DNA from 2 places in the Nocardiopsis sp. CNZ308 genome. Region 2 is predicted to be linked to the other one. Evidence: riboswitches for the same ligand, from Rfam matches in the RefSeq annotation. Region 2 holds a riboswitch; the other holds the start of a gene.
What was found. A riboswitch is a leader RNA that binds a small molecule or an ion and turns the genes downstream of it on or off. The one in region 2 is predicted to bind cobalamin.

Region 1: another riboswitch for cobalamin. It lies ahead of EV372_RS22445 (VWA domain-containing protein); the one in region 2 lies ahead of EV372_RS27090 (ABC transporter substrate-binding protein).

Annotation. Positions count from the first base shown of each region.
Region 1 is NZ_SHKJ01000001.1:5,247,633-5,254,568, forward strand. Features, by position in the region: gene EV372_RS22445 (VWA domain-containing protein) at 1-1,583, opposite strand, end outside; cobalamin riboswitch at 1,618-1,759, opposite strand; gene cbiE (bifunctional cobalt-precorrin-7 (C(5))-methyltransferase CbiE/decarboxylating cobalt-precorrin-6B (C(15))-methyltransferase CbiT) at 1,810-3,309, shown strand; gene cobM (precorrin-4 C(11)-methyltransferase) at 3,433-4,194, opposite strand; gene EV372_RS22460 (precorrin-2 C(20)-methyltransferase) at 4,179-5,759, opposite strand; gene EV372_RS22465 (precorrin-8X methylmutase) at 5,756-6,421, opposite strand; gene EV372_RS22470 (nitrite reductase) at 6,418-6,936, opposite strand, start outside.
Region 2 is NZ_SHKJ01000001.1:6,266,401-6,273,336, forward strand. Features, by position in the region: gene EV372_RS27065 (response regulator) at 1-642, opposite strand, end outside; gene EV372_RS27070 (sensor histidine kinase) at 609-1,997, opposite strand; gene purB (adenylosuccinate lyase) at 2,192-3,622, shown strand; gene EV372_RS27080 (histidine kinase) at 3,835-4,059, shown strand; gene EV372_RS27085 (threonine/serine dehydratase family protein) at 4,133-5,092, opposite strand; cobalamin riboswitch at 5,318-5,498, shown strand; gene EV372_RS27090 (ABC transporter substrate-binding protein) at 5,524-6,570, shown strand; gene EV372_RS27095 (iron ABC transporter permease) at 6,579-6,936, shown strand, end outside.

The DNA.
Region 1 (6,936 bases), 1.0 Mb from region 2:
ATGGAGCCGGAGGCGTCCACGCAGAACAGCACCAGGTTGGTCTCCTGGCCCTCGCGGACCGCGACGCGCAGGTCGCGGGGGTGCAGCCGCAGTCGGCCGCCGTTCTGGGGCCGCAGAGCGGCGGCCCGCACGGTCTCCACCAGGTGGACCGCGCTGCCCGCGCCCCGGCCGGGCTCGGCGGCGCCGATCCGGCGGCCCCGCGTGCCGACGGCCCGGCTGCGCCTGCCGTCGGCGCCCTCTCCGGAGCCCCGCACGGTGAGCAGCCGGGTCCGGTAGGGGGCGGCGGCCCTGGCGGTGGCCGGGGAGGCGCCGGAGGGGCGGGGTTCGGGGGAGTCGCCCTCGGCGTCCTCGGGCGCGTGCTCGGCGGAGGCGGGGGAGTGCTCCGGGTCGGGCTGTTCGCCGCCGGAGGTCTCGGCTTCCCCGGTGTCCCCGACGTTGTCCGGGGGACTGGCGTTGTCGGAGGGGTCCTGTGGGTCCTGTGCGTCCGACGGGGTTTCGGAACCGTCGTCGTCGGTCCCCCGCGGGCCCGGCGGCTCCGGGGGGTCGGGCGGCGGTTCCTCGTCGCCCAGGATCCGGTCCAGGAGTTCCTCGTCGAGTCCCGGCGCGTCGAAGGGGTTGCGCCGTCGTCGGTGCGGCAGGGCGAGCGTGGCGGCGCGGCGGATGTCGGCCCGGGTGACCGAGGTCCGGCCCGACCAGGCCGCGTGCGCCATCGCCGTGCGCGCGGTCACGATGTCGGCGCGCAGGCCGTCCACGTCGTAGGCCGCGCACACCTCGGCGATCTTCAGCAGAGCCGCCTCGGACAGGTGCACCCGGCCCAGCGCCTCCCGGGCCGCCGCGATGCGTTCGGCCAGGGCCTTCTCGGCCTCGTGGTAGCGCCCGGCGAAGGCGGCGGGGTCGGCGTCGTGGGACATGCGCCTGCGCACCACCTCGGCGCGGACCGCGGGCTCGGACGGCGCGGCGACCTCGACGGTGAGTCCGAACCGGTCCAAGAGCTGCGGGCGCAGCTCGCCCTCCTCGGGGTTCATGGTGCCGATGAGCAGGAACCGGGCCGCGTGCTCCACGGAGAACCCGTCGCGCTCCACGGTGACCCGGCCGGTCGCGGCGGCGTCCAGGAGCAGGTCGACCAGGTGGTCGTGCAGGAGGTTGACCTCGTCGACGTAGAGGATGCCGCGGTGGGCCCGGGCCAGCAGGCCGGGTTCGTAGGCGACCCTGCCGTGGGTGAGGGCCTGTTCCAGGTGCAGGGAGCCCAGGACGCGGTCCTCGGTGGCGCCGACGGGCAGTTCGACCAGGCGCACCGGGCGGCTCTCCACGGTGGTGCCGGACCCGAAGGGCCCGTCGGGGGAGTGCTGCGCCGGGTCGGCGGGGTCCACGGAGAACCGGTCGCCCTGGTAGACGTCGACGGGCGGCAGGAGGGAGGCCAGGGCCCGGACCGCGGTGGACTTGGCGGTGCCCTTCTCGCCGCGTACCAGGACGCCGCCGATCTCCGGGGAGACGCTGGTGAGGACGAGGGACAGGCCCAGGTCGTCGAGTTCCTCGGCGTCGCAGCCGACGATCGCGGAAAAGGGGTAGTGCGGTGACCGCAATGGCATGTAGAGGCTCCCGCTCATGTCGCCATCGGTAAGGGACGGGCGCGAGGCCGGTCTTCGGACTTGCCGGGTCCTTCCTGGACGGAAGGCTCGGTTCACCGCAGCGGGCCTGTGCCGGAGTCTCACCGGGCTTCCCAGATTCTCCCCGTCGGCCGTCCCCACCGTTTCCGATGGCTGGGCCGTTGGGGCACCTCATGCCTGCCGCCACGATAGCGTCCGGGGAATGAAGGACGACAGCCGCCCTCCCGTCACCCACCACCGCCCGGATGCCGCTGCGCGGGGGAGTGGTGCACCCTCAACGGACGCCTGCGGCGCGGAGCCCCCTCCCGTCACCCACCACCGCCCGGATGCCGCTGCGCGGGGGAGTGGTGCACCCTCAACGGACGCCTGCGGCGCGGAGCCTCCTCCCGTCACCCGCCACCGCCCGGATGCCGCTGCGCGGGAGGACGGGACCTCCCCGCCCACCGGGCACCGGATCACCGTCGTCGGCATCGGCGCGGAGGGCTGGTCCGGCCTGCCCGAGCGGCTGCGCGCGCTCGTCCTGGCCGCCGACACGGTCCTGGGCGGGCGCAGGCACCTGGCGATGCTCCCCGACCGGCCCCGGCAGCGCCGCCAGGCCTGGCCCTCACCCCTGCGCGAGGGGCTGCCGCCACTGCTGGCCTCCCTCGACGACGCTTCCGCTGACGGCGCCGCCAGCGACAGCGCCTCCCCCGTCGGCCCCTCCACCGTGGCGCTGGCCTCCGGCGACCCCCTGGTGTCCGGTATCGCCACCACCCTGATCGACCTGCTGGGCGCGGACGCCGTGCGGGTGGAACCCGCGGTCTCCTCGGTCGCCCTGGCCCGCGCCCGCATGGGCTGGCCCGCCGAACGCTGCGCGGTGGTGGGCCTGGTCGGCCGCGACCCCCGCCTGCTGCTGCGCCAGCTCGCCCCCGGCCACCGCGTCCTGGTGCTCTCCTCCGACGGTGCCACCCCCGCCGCGGTCGCCGCCCTGCTGGTCGGCGCGGGCTACGGCGCCAGCCGGATGACCGTGCTGGGCGACCTGGGCGCGGACTCCGAGTCGCGCCTGGAGACCACCGCCGACCACTGGCTCGCCTCACCTCCCGGCACGGTGCCCCCGCTGCACGTGCTGGCCCTGGAACTCCTCGGCCCGCCCGGCCACGGCCTGGTCGCGGGGCTGCCCGACGACGCCTTCGAACACGACGGGCAGCTCACCAAGCGCGACCTGCGCGCCTCGGCGCTGGCCCGCCTGGCTCCCTCGCCGGGCCAGCACCTGTGGGACGTGGGCGCTGGCGCGGGGTCGGTCGGCATCGAGTGGATGCGCGCCCACCCCTCCTGCACCGCCACGGCGGTGGAGGCCCACCCCGAACGGGCCGCGCGGATCGGCCGCAACGCGGGCCGCCTCGGTGTTCCCGGCCTGGAGGTGGTCACTGGCCGCGCGCCGGACGCGCTGGCCGGGCTGCCCGCGCCCGACGCGGTGTTCGTCGGCGGCGGCGCGACCCGGCCGGGCGTGCTCGACGCCTGCCTGGGGGCGCTGCGGCCGGGAGGGCGGATCGTGGTGCACGGGGTGACGCTGGAGACCGAGCAGCTGCTCGCCGATGCCCACCGGCGCCACGGGGGCGAGCTGACCCGGATCGCCGTCGAGACCACCGCGCCCATCGGCGGGTTCACCGGCTGGACGCCCGCCCGCACGGTCACCCAGTGGTTCCTGGCGGTGCTGCCCTGACCCTCCGCCGCGCCGCTTCGCGCCCAGGGGTCGGGAGCACGGGAGCCTCCGACCCCCGCGGGCACGCCCCTCCCTCCACGCGAACCCGCCCGCGGGACCTCCGGAACCCCTTCGGGGCCCTCCCTATCCGCTGACCCGGGGCCGGGCCGGGTCGTAGAGGTAGGACTCACCGCCCGTCTCCGGATCGAGCGCCCGCCCCACCAGGATCACCGCCGCCTGACGGAACCCGGCCTCCTCCACCGCGTCGGCCACGGTGGAGACCGTGCCGCGCAGCACCGCCTCGCCCGGCTGGCTGGCCCGGTACACCACGACCACCGGGCAGTCGCCGCCGTACTCGGGTTCGATCTCGGCCATCAGCTCGCGCACCCGCCGGATCGCCAGGTGCAGCACCAGCGTGGCCCGGGTCGCGGCGAACGCGGCCAGCGACTCGGTGTCGGGCATGGCGGTCGAGCGGGCCCGCGTCCGGGTCAGCACCACCGACTGGGCCACCAGCGGCACGGTCAGCTCCCGTCCCGCCAGCGCCGAGGCGGCCGCGTAGGCGGGCACCCCGGGCGTGACGTCCCACGGAACGCCGTGCGCGTCGAGCCTGCGGGTCTGCTCGGCCAGCGCCGAGTACAGCGACGGGTCGCCGGAGGTGAGCCGCACGACGTCGCGCCCCGCCGCGTGCGCGCGGACCAGGTGGTCGGTGATGCGGTCCAGGTCCAGGCCCTGGGTGTCCACCAGCTCCGCGCCGGGCGCGCAGTGCGTCAGGACCTGCGGGTCCAGGTAGGTGCCTGGGTAGAGCACTACGTCGGCCCCGGCGAGCATGCGCGTGGCGCGCACGGTCAGCAGGTCGGCGGCGCCGGGCCCCGCGCCCACGAAGTGCACGGTCACGGCTTCACCCACCTGGGGGTCCACACGCGGCCCGCCCCGGTGACCCGGGTTCCCGAGGCGCCGACGATGAGCAAACAGCGCATGTCCACGGCGGCGGGGTCGAGTTCGCCCAGGGTGGTCACCGTCAGGGACTCGCCCTCGCGGCCCACGTCGCGGCCGACGACGACCACGGTGTCGGGTTTGCGGTGCTCCAGCAGGATCCGGCGGGCGGTGGCGATCTGCTCGGTCCGGGACCGGGAGGCGGGGTTGTAGACGGCCAGCGCCAGGTCGGCCTCGGAGACGGCGCGCAGCCGCCGCTCGACCACCTCCCACGGTTTGAGGCGGTCCGACAGGCTCATCACCGCGAAGTCGCCGCCCACGGGTGCGCCCGCGCGGGCCGCGACCGCCTGGACTGCGCTGACCCCCGGCAGCACCCGGACGGGCACGTCCCGGTAGGCGGGGTCCTCGGCCGCCTCGAACACGGCGGTGGCCATGCCGAAGACCCCGGCGTCCCCGCCGGAGACCACGGCCACGCGTTCGCCGCGCCCGGCCAGGTCGAGGGCGAACCGGGCGCGCTGGAGTTCGACGGTGTTGCCGGAGGCGTGCCGGGTGAGCCCGGGGCGCTGCGGTACCCGGTTGACGTAGGGGCCGTAGCCCACCACGTGGTCCACCTCGGCCAGCGCCGCGCTCGCCTCGGGGGTGAGCCAGTCCCCGGGACCGGGACCCAGACCCACGACCAGCAGTTCGGCCGCCGCTCCGGTGGTCGCGGACGCCGTGCCCGCCGCCGGTCCGGCGGAACCGGGCCCCGCTTGGGTCGTCTGCGCCGTCTGTGTCGCCTGCGTCCGCGCGGCCTCGCCGACCCGCCGGGAGCGCGGCCCGTTGCGGCTGTCCCCGGTCACCAGCACCAGGGAGAAGTAGGGCACCGTCGCCGGGTCCACCTCGGCCACCGGCAGCCGCCGCTCCCCGCCCATCGAGGCCCGCTCCACGTACACCGCGTGCTCCAGCCGCCCGGCCGCGGCCAGGGCGCGGCGCACGGCCGGGAAGGTCCGGCCCAGCTTCATGACCACGGCCGCGTCGGTGTCGGCCAGGCGGCGGGCCAGTTCCGGTTCGGGCAGGGTGCCGGGCAGCACGGTGAGCACGTCGGTCTGCCGGGCCAGCGGGGCGGCAGCGGCGGCCGTGGCGGCGGCGAACGCCGGGACGCCCGGCACGATCTCGGTGGGGTAGCGCTCCGACAGCCGGTCGTGCATGTACATGTACGACCCGTAGAACAGCGGGTCGCCCTCCGAGAGCAGGACGACGTCGCGCCCGGCGTCCAGGTGGGCGGCCAGCCGGGCGGCGGACTCCTCGTAGAAGTCGGCCAGCGCCCCCGCGTAGCCGCCCGGGTGGTCGGTCGCCCCGGTGGTCACCGGATAGGTCAACCGCTCCTCGACCACCCCGTCCGGGATCAGCGCGCCGGCGATGCGGCGGGCGTTGGACTCCTTGCCCGCACCCGCGTGGTAGGCGACGACGTCGGCCGCGGCGATGAGCCTGGCCGCCTTGAGGGTGATCAGCTCGGGGTCGCCCGGGCCGACGCCGACGCCGTGGAAACGGCCGGTCACTCTTCCTCCTTGGCGAGTGCGTTGAGGGCCGAGGAGGTCATCGCCGAACCCCCGCGGCGGCCGCGCGCGGTCACGTAGGGCACGTCGAGGCCGTGCCGGTCGCGCAGTTCGGTCAGCGCCTGCTTGGACTCGGCGGCGCCGACGAAGCCGACCGGGCAGCCGACGATCGCGGCGGGCCGCGGTGCGCCGTCGATCAGCATCTCCAGAAGGTGGAACAGGGCGGTGGGCGCGTTGCCGACGGCGACCACGGCGCCGTCGAGCAGCGGCTCCCACAGCGACACCGCGGCGGCCGTGCGGGTGGTGCCCCACTCTCTGGCCAGGCCGGGCACCCGTTCGTCGCCCAAGAGGCAGAGCACCTCGTTGTCGCTGGGCAGGCGGCTCGCGGTCACACCGGAGGCCACCATGCGCGCGTCGCACAGGATCGGCGCACCGGCCCGGAGGGCGGCGCGCGCCGCGGGCACCAGATCGGGGTGGACGACGAGGTCGTCGGCGAGGTCGACCTGGCCGGTGCCGTGGATCATCCGCACGGCGAGCCGTTCGGCGTTGGCGGGCAGGTGGTCGAGGCGGGCCTCGCGCCGGATGGTGGCGAAGGAGTCGGCGTAGATGGCGGGCCCGTCGTCGGCGTACTCGTAGTGCCGGTTCGGTCTTCTCGGGGAGGTCACCGCGCCTCCCCGGGAACGAGGACGGCGCGCCACGGCGTCACGACGAGTTCGCCGGACCCGGCCTCGACGGCTTCGGCGGCGAGCGCGTCGGCGGCGGCCCGGTCCAGGCCGTCCTCGGGCACGGGGACGTGCCGTCCGATCCCGGGCAGCGGGCCGTAGGGCAGCGGCGGCGCGGGTTCGGGCAGCCCCGGGTCGGGCGGTACCGGGTCGGTCAGGGGCGAGGGGAGCTCGGCCACGTGCCAGGGGGCGCCGGGGCCGTCCCCGCGCAGATCCAGGAACCGGTCGGCGAGGCGCACGAGCGCGGCCGCGGCCTCCTCCAGCGGGGTCAGCGGACCCCAGTGCTCCCCGGCCCTGAGCTGGGCGGTGTGCGCGTCGAGGGCGACGAGCCCCAGGTCGCAGGAGCGCTCCAGCAGGTCGCCGCTTCCGTCGTCCAGGACGAAGAGGAAGCGGCCGGGAAGGGCGGCGCGGCGCGGTTCGGCGCACAGCAGCCCGTCCAGCCCGGCGGCCACGGGCCG
Region 2 (6,936 bases):
GTCCGGGGGCAGGTCGAGCTTGGCCAGGATGTTGCCCACGTGCTTGCCGACGGCGGCGTCGCTGACCACCAGGTGGCGGGCGATCGCCCCGTTGGAGCGGCCCTCGGCCATCAGGGCGAGGACCTCGCGCTCGCGCGGGGTCAGGCGCTCCAGCGGGTCGGCGCGGCGGCGCAGCAGCTGGCGGACCACCTCGGGGTCGACGAAGGTCTCGCCGTCCACCACCCGGCGCAGCACGGAGGCGAACTCGCGGACGTCGCCCACCCTCTGCTTGAGCAGGTAGCCCACGCCCTGGCCGCTGCCGGAGTCGAGCAGGTCGGTGGCGTAGCTCAGCTCCACGTACTGGCTCAGCGCGACCACCGCCAGGCCCGGGCGCTCGCGGCGCAGCCGGACGGCGGCCCGCAGCCCCTCGTCGGTGAAGCCGGGCGGCATGCGGATGTCGGTGACCACGAGGCCGGGTTCGTGCTCGGCGACGGCCGACACCAGTGCCTCGGCGTCGCCGACCGAGGCCACGACGGGGAAGCCGAAGCGCTCCAGGATTCCGGACAGCCCCTCTCTGAGCAGCACGCCGTCCTCGGCCAGGACGGTGGGCACCGGGGGCGCGTCGGGGGTCACGCCAGCGTGGTCGGGGGGACGGGTCCGCACGGAAGCTCCACTCGGATTCGGGTAGGTCCGCCCTGGGGGCTGGACAGCTCCATTGTGCCGCCCATGACCGCGACGCGGTCCCTGAGCCCGGTGATCCCGGACCCGCGTGCGGGGTCGGCGCCGCCCGGGCCGTGGTCGGTGACCTCCACCAGCAGGGTGTCGGGTCGGCCCGGCGCGCCGGGTGCGGTGCTGGCGTGCACGGTGGCGGCGTCGGCCCCGGTGTGCTTGCAGACGTTGGTCAGGGCCTCGGCGACCACGAAGTAGGCCGTGCCCTCCACGTGCGCGGGCAGGCGTCCGCCGATCCGCGCGTGCACCGTCACGGGCACGGGGCAGCGGTCGGCCAGCTCCTCCAGGGCGGCGGACAGCCCCCGGTCGGTGAGGACCCGGGGATGGATGCCGCGCACCAGCTCGCGCAGCTCGGTGATGAGCTCGTCGGCCTTGGCCTGGGCGGCGACCACGCGCTGGTCGGCCTCGCTGCCCTCCTCCAGGTCCAGGCGGGCCACGCCCAGGTCCATGGACAGGGCGACCAGGCGCTGCTGGGCGCCGTCGTGCAGGTCGCGTTCGATGCGCCTGCGCTCGTACTCGAAGGCGTTGACCAGGCGGGCCCGCGACTCGGTGACCTGGTTGAGTTCGGCGTGCAGGACCCCCTTGGGCGGGCCGACCAGCAGGGCGCGGGCCAGCAGGGCGTGCAGGCACGCCAGGGCCGCCGACACGTAGAGCAGGACGACCAGCAGCAGCGGGGCCAGGAGGGTGTAGGGCATCGCCTCGGCGCTGGAGGTGAGCCTCACGGGGCCGAGGTCGACGACGGAGCCGGGGCTGTCGTCCAGCAGGAGCGGGCCGGAGGCCAGGACGATCACGAGCAGCAGCAGGAAGCCGGTGAGCATGGCGTTGACCCCCGCCAGGAGGAGCATCAGCCCCGCGTAGGCCACCTCCCGCCAGGTGGCGGCCTCGGTGTAGCGGGTGCGCACCCACCCCCACAGCCCGGGGACCGGTTCGCGGTGCCCGCTCTCGCGGGGGCCGCCCCCGACCAGGCCCAGGCGCCAGCGCTCCAGCGCGCCCAGGGGGATGGCGACCAGCGGGCCGAACAGGAACGTCAATGCCAGGCACAGGGCCAGCACCAGCACGATCCCGCCGTAGTCGGCGGAGACCTCGATCCCTCCGGTCCAGGCCATGAACAGCGCCGCCCAGGGGGCCAGGACGGGCGAGGCGACGAAGAACAGGACGGAGGCCACCAGGACGGTGCTGCCGCTGTAGGCGAGGCCGCGCCAGGGCCAGGAGGTGAGCAGGAAACGCCTCGTCGCGAGCGCCTGGAACAGGGCGCGCGGCGCGTTCGGGGGCTCCGCGGGAGTGGTCATGGGACAACGTTAGACAGGCCCGGCGCAGGCCGGAACCGGCTGCGCCACCGGGTCGGGGGTGGGGCTGGCCCTACCTTCCGGCCCCGGATCCGGGCGTTCGCCGACCGCCCCGCGTCGCCGCCGGTCCGCTCTCGGGGCGTTCGGGGGGAGTGGCCGCGCGTGCGCCGCAGCTCAGGACGATAGGGTCGGACGACGTGAGTGCGAAACCGCTGATCCCTGATGTCCTGGCTGCCCGCTACGCGTCCGCGGAGCTGACCCGGCTGTGGTCCCCCGAGTACAAGGTGGTCGCCGAGCGGCGGCTGTGGCTGGCCGTGCTGCGCGCCCAGGCGCGTCTGGGCGTGGACGTCCCGGCCGGTGTGGTCGAGGACTACGAGAAGGTCCTGGAGCAGGTGGACCTGGCCTCCATCGCCGAGCGCGAGCGGGTCACCCGCCACGACGTCAAGGCCCGCATCGAGGAGTTCAACGCCCTCGCCGGGCACGAGCACGTGCACAAGGGCATGACCTCGCGCGACCTGACCGAGAACGTCGAGCAGCTCCAGGTGCGCGACAGCCTGCTGCTGGCCCGCGACCGGGTGGTGGCTCTGCTGGCGCGGCTGGGGAGGCTGTCGGCCGAGTACGGCGAGACGGTGATGGCGGGCCGCTCCCACAACGTGGCGGCGCAGGCCACGACGCTCGGCAAGCGGTTCGCGTCGATCGCCGACGAGGTGCTGGTCGCCCACGGGCGGCTGGAGGAGCTGATCTCCCGCTACCCGCTGCGCGGGATCAAGGGCCCGGTGGGCACCGCGCAGGACATGCTGGACCTGCTGGGCGGGGACCGGGCCGCGCTCAGCGCGCTGGAGGACGAGGTGGCCTCCCACCTCGGGTTCGAGCGGCGCTTCACCAGCGTGGGCCAGGTCTACCCGCGCTCGCTGGACTTCGAGGTGCTGACCGCGCTGGTGCAGCTGGCCGCCGGTCCCTCGTCGCTGGCCAAGACGATCCGCCTGATGGCCGGGCACGAGCTGGTCACCGAGGGGTTCGCCGAGGGCCAGGTGGGCTCCTCGGCCATGCCGCACAAGATGAACACGCGCTCGTGCGAGCGGGTCAACGGGCTGACCGTGATCCTGCGCGGGTACGCGTCCATGGCCGGTGAGCTGGCCGGGGACCAGTGGAACGAGGGCGACGTGTCCTGCTCGGTGGTGCGCCGGGTGGCCCTGCCGGACGCGTTCTTCGCCTTCGACGGGCTGGTGGAGACGATGCTGACGGTGCTGGACGAGTTCGGGGCCTTCCCCGCGGTGGTCTCCGCCGAGCTCGACCGCTACCTGCCGTTCCTGGCCACGACCAAGATGCTCATGGCCGCGGTGCGCGCCGGGGTGGGCCGCGAGACCGCCCACGAGCTGATCAAGGAGCACGCGGTGGGCTCGGCCCTGGCCATGCGCCAGGAGGGTGCGGGCAACCGGCTGCTGGACCGCCTGGCCGAGGACGAGCGCTTCCCGCTCGGCCGCGAGGAGCTGGACGCGCTGCTGGCCGACCGGATCACCTTCACCGGCGCCGCCGCCGACCAGGTGGCCGCCGTGGTGGGGCGGATCGACGCGATCGTGGCCGCGCACCCGGAGGCGGCCGCCTACTCCCCCGGTTCGATCCTGTAAGGGGATCCGGATCCGCCTGGCGAGGGGTCCGGGACGGTGCCGCGGCGCCGTCCCGGACCCCTCGCCATGTGCGGCGGACGGACGTGCTGCGGGCGGGCGCGCGGTGGCGCGCGTATGACCCAGTTCACCGCCGCTGACGCTCGGCCCGAAAGTTAACACCTATTACGGTTGGGCTGTCGGCACGTCCAACCCCCGATCCCCTCGGAGCACCCATGATCGACCCCGATTCCTTCGGTACCGCGCTGTGGACCGTGCTGATCGTCGCCGCCGTCGTCATCGCCTTCGGTCTGGCCGCCCTGTCGGACATGGCCATGCGCCGCCGCGAGGACCGTGCCGCGCGCGCCGCCGGACGCGACGACCCCGTGGCGGCGCGCGCCGGCGAGCGGCAGCGCGTGAACGGGAGCGGGCCCACCGGCGGCGGGGGCTCCCGAGCCTGACACCGGCGCCGCCCCGGCGGGGCGGCGCCCCCGACCTGCGGCGGACGGCCTCCGCCCCGCACGGTCGCGCGGCTCACGCCACCAGGCGGGCGAACAGCTCCGGGTCGGCGTTGCCCCCCGAGACGACCGCGACCGTCTCCTGCGGGCGGCCGGGCGCGGTGGGCACCCGGCCCGCCAGGACCGCGGCGGCGGCCAGGGCCCCGCTGGGCTCGGCGACCAGGCGCGCCCCGTGGGCGAGGGCGGCGACGGCGCGGGCGATCTCCTCCTCGGTCACGGTGACGACCCCGTCCAGGCGGGCGCGCAGGTGGGCGAAGGTCAGCTCGGACAGGCACACGCGCACCCCGTCGGCCATGGTGCGGTGGGTGCGCTCGGGCGGCCAGGTGACCAGGCTTCCGGTGCGCAGGCTCTCGGCGGCGTCGGCGGCCAGTTCGGGTTCCACCCCCACGACGCGGACGCGGCGCGGGCCCGCGGCGGCCAGCGCGGCGGTGGCCACCCCCGAGGCCAGACCGCCTCCGCCCACGGGCACGACGACGGTCGCCACCTCGGGCGACTGCTCCAGGACCTCCAGGCCGACCGTGCCCTGGCCCGCGATGACGCGCGGGTCGTCGAAGGGCGGGACGAGGGCGAGCCCCTCCTCGTCCCGGAGCCGCCGGGCGGTGGCCTCCCGCTCCCGGGGGGCGACCATGACGATGCGGGCGCCCAGGGCGCGCATGCGGTCGACCTTCACCCCGGGCGCGCCCTCGGGGACGACGACGGTGCAGGGCACCCCGTGCCGGGCGGCGGCGTGGGCGAGCGCCTGGCCGTGGTTGCCCGAGGAGTGGGTCACCACACCGCTCCGGCGCTGGCCGGGGTCGAGCAGGGCGACGGCGTTGGTGGCGCCGCGCAGCTTGAAGGCCCCGGTGGGCTGGAGGCTCTCGGGCTTGAGCAGGAACGGCGGCCCTCCGGCGGGGCCCGCCGTCAGCGGGGTGCGCACCACCTCCCCGCGCAGGCGTTCCCGGGCGGCGCGGACGTCCTCCACCGTGATCAGTTCCATGGGCCCTCTATGCCCGGTCCCGGCCCGGCCACGCGTCCGGACGGTGCCCCGCCCGGTCCGGGTGCGGCGGCCGTGCGGGCCACGGCGCGGGGCTCCCGCCCCGCCGGGTCCTCCCCCCCTCCGGTCGGGCGGCTCACGGGGGTCCGGCCGTCGGTCGGGAGGGGAGCGGGTCTCGCGGAGGGGACCCGCGTGCACTACCGTGGCCCGTTGACTGTCAGCACAAGTCCATATCGTCGACGTCGCAGTGCACGGGAAGCCGGTGGAAGTCCGGCGCGGTCCTCGCCACTGTGACCGGAGGGCGCCTCCCACACGCCACCGGGCCGGACACGGCCCGGGAAGGGGGAGCGGCGCGGGGCGAGAGCCCGACTCCGGGAGCCAGGAGACCGGCTGCGACCGTCCGCGTCATCAGACCACGAAGGATGGTTTGTTCGATGAAGCCCACCGGGACACGCGCGGTCCGGTACCGCCTGCCCGCCTGCGCCGCCCTCGCCCTGCTCCTGGCCACGACCGCCTGCGGCGGGGGTTCCGCCGCCCCCTCCCCCGAGGCCGCCGGGGAGACGATCCGCAACTGCGGCGTCGACGTGGCCGCGGACAGCCCGCCGGAACGGGTGTTCGCCGCCTACCAGCCCGCCATCGAGACCGCCCACGCGCTGGGCCTCAGCGACCGCCTGGTGGGGACGGCGTTCCTGGACGCCGCCGTCCTGGAGGAGTACGCCGACGCCCAGGCCGGGCAGGAGTACTACCCCAACCTGCCCAGCCGGGAGGAACTGCTCAGCCACGGGCCCGACTTCGTGCTCGCCGGGTTCAACGACGTGTTCACCGACGAGAACCTCGGTACGCGGGCCTCCCTGGGCGAGCTGGGCATCGGCAGCTGGATCCCGGCGCCGCTGTGCCCGAGCGGGGACGGGCGCACCGACGCGACCATCGACCCGGCCTCGGTGACGATGGACAACGTCTACGCCGACCTGCGGGACCTGGGCGCCCTGTTCGGCGCGCGCGAGCGCGCCGAGGAGGTCATCGCGCACATGGAGGGCACGATAGGCGGGGTCACCGAGGCCCTGGAGGGCGGCGTGCCCGAGGAGGACCGGCCCTCGGTGATGGTCGGCCGCCCCAGCGACCAGGGGTTCCGGGTGGCCGGCGGGCAGGACTTCTCCACCGAGATCATCCGCCTGGCCGGAGGCGTCAACGCCTTCGCCGACCTGGACGGCGGGCGCAACCACGACGTGGCCGTCGAGGACGTGATCGCGCGCGACCCCGACTTCATCCTGGTCGACGTGTGCTGCGACGCGCGGATGACCGCCGCCGACGCCGCCCCGGACGTGGAGCGGATCACGGCCGATCCCGTGCTGGCCAACCTGACCGCGGTCACCGAGGAGCAGGTGGAGGAGTTCACCTTCGCCGACCGCTCCGCGGGTGTGCGCAGCGCGGCCGCGGTGGAGACGGTCGCCCGGATCCTGCACCCCGGCCTGTTCGGGTAGGCGGGCCGATGGCCCCCCGTGTGGCGGAGAGGCCCGTGACGACCGTGCCCTCGGGAGTCCGGCGCCGGCTGCGGGCCGCGGCCGACGGTCCCGGGGTGCTCGTCAGTGCCCGCGCCCGCGTCGCCGGGTTGGCGGTGGCGCTGCTGGTCCTGGCCGCGGCCCTGCTGGCGTCGGTCCTGGTCGGCTACGAGCGGCTGTCCGTGGCCGACGTGTACCTCGCCTACGCCGGTTTCACCGGTTCGGACACCGACCTGGTCGTGCGGCACCTGCGTGTGCCGCGCACCCTGGCCGGGCTGGCGGTCGGCACGGCCCTGGGCGTGTCCGGGGTCCTGGCGCAGGGGGTGACCCGCAACCCCCTCGGCGACC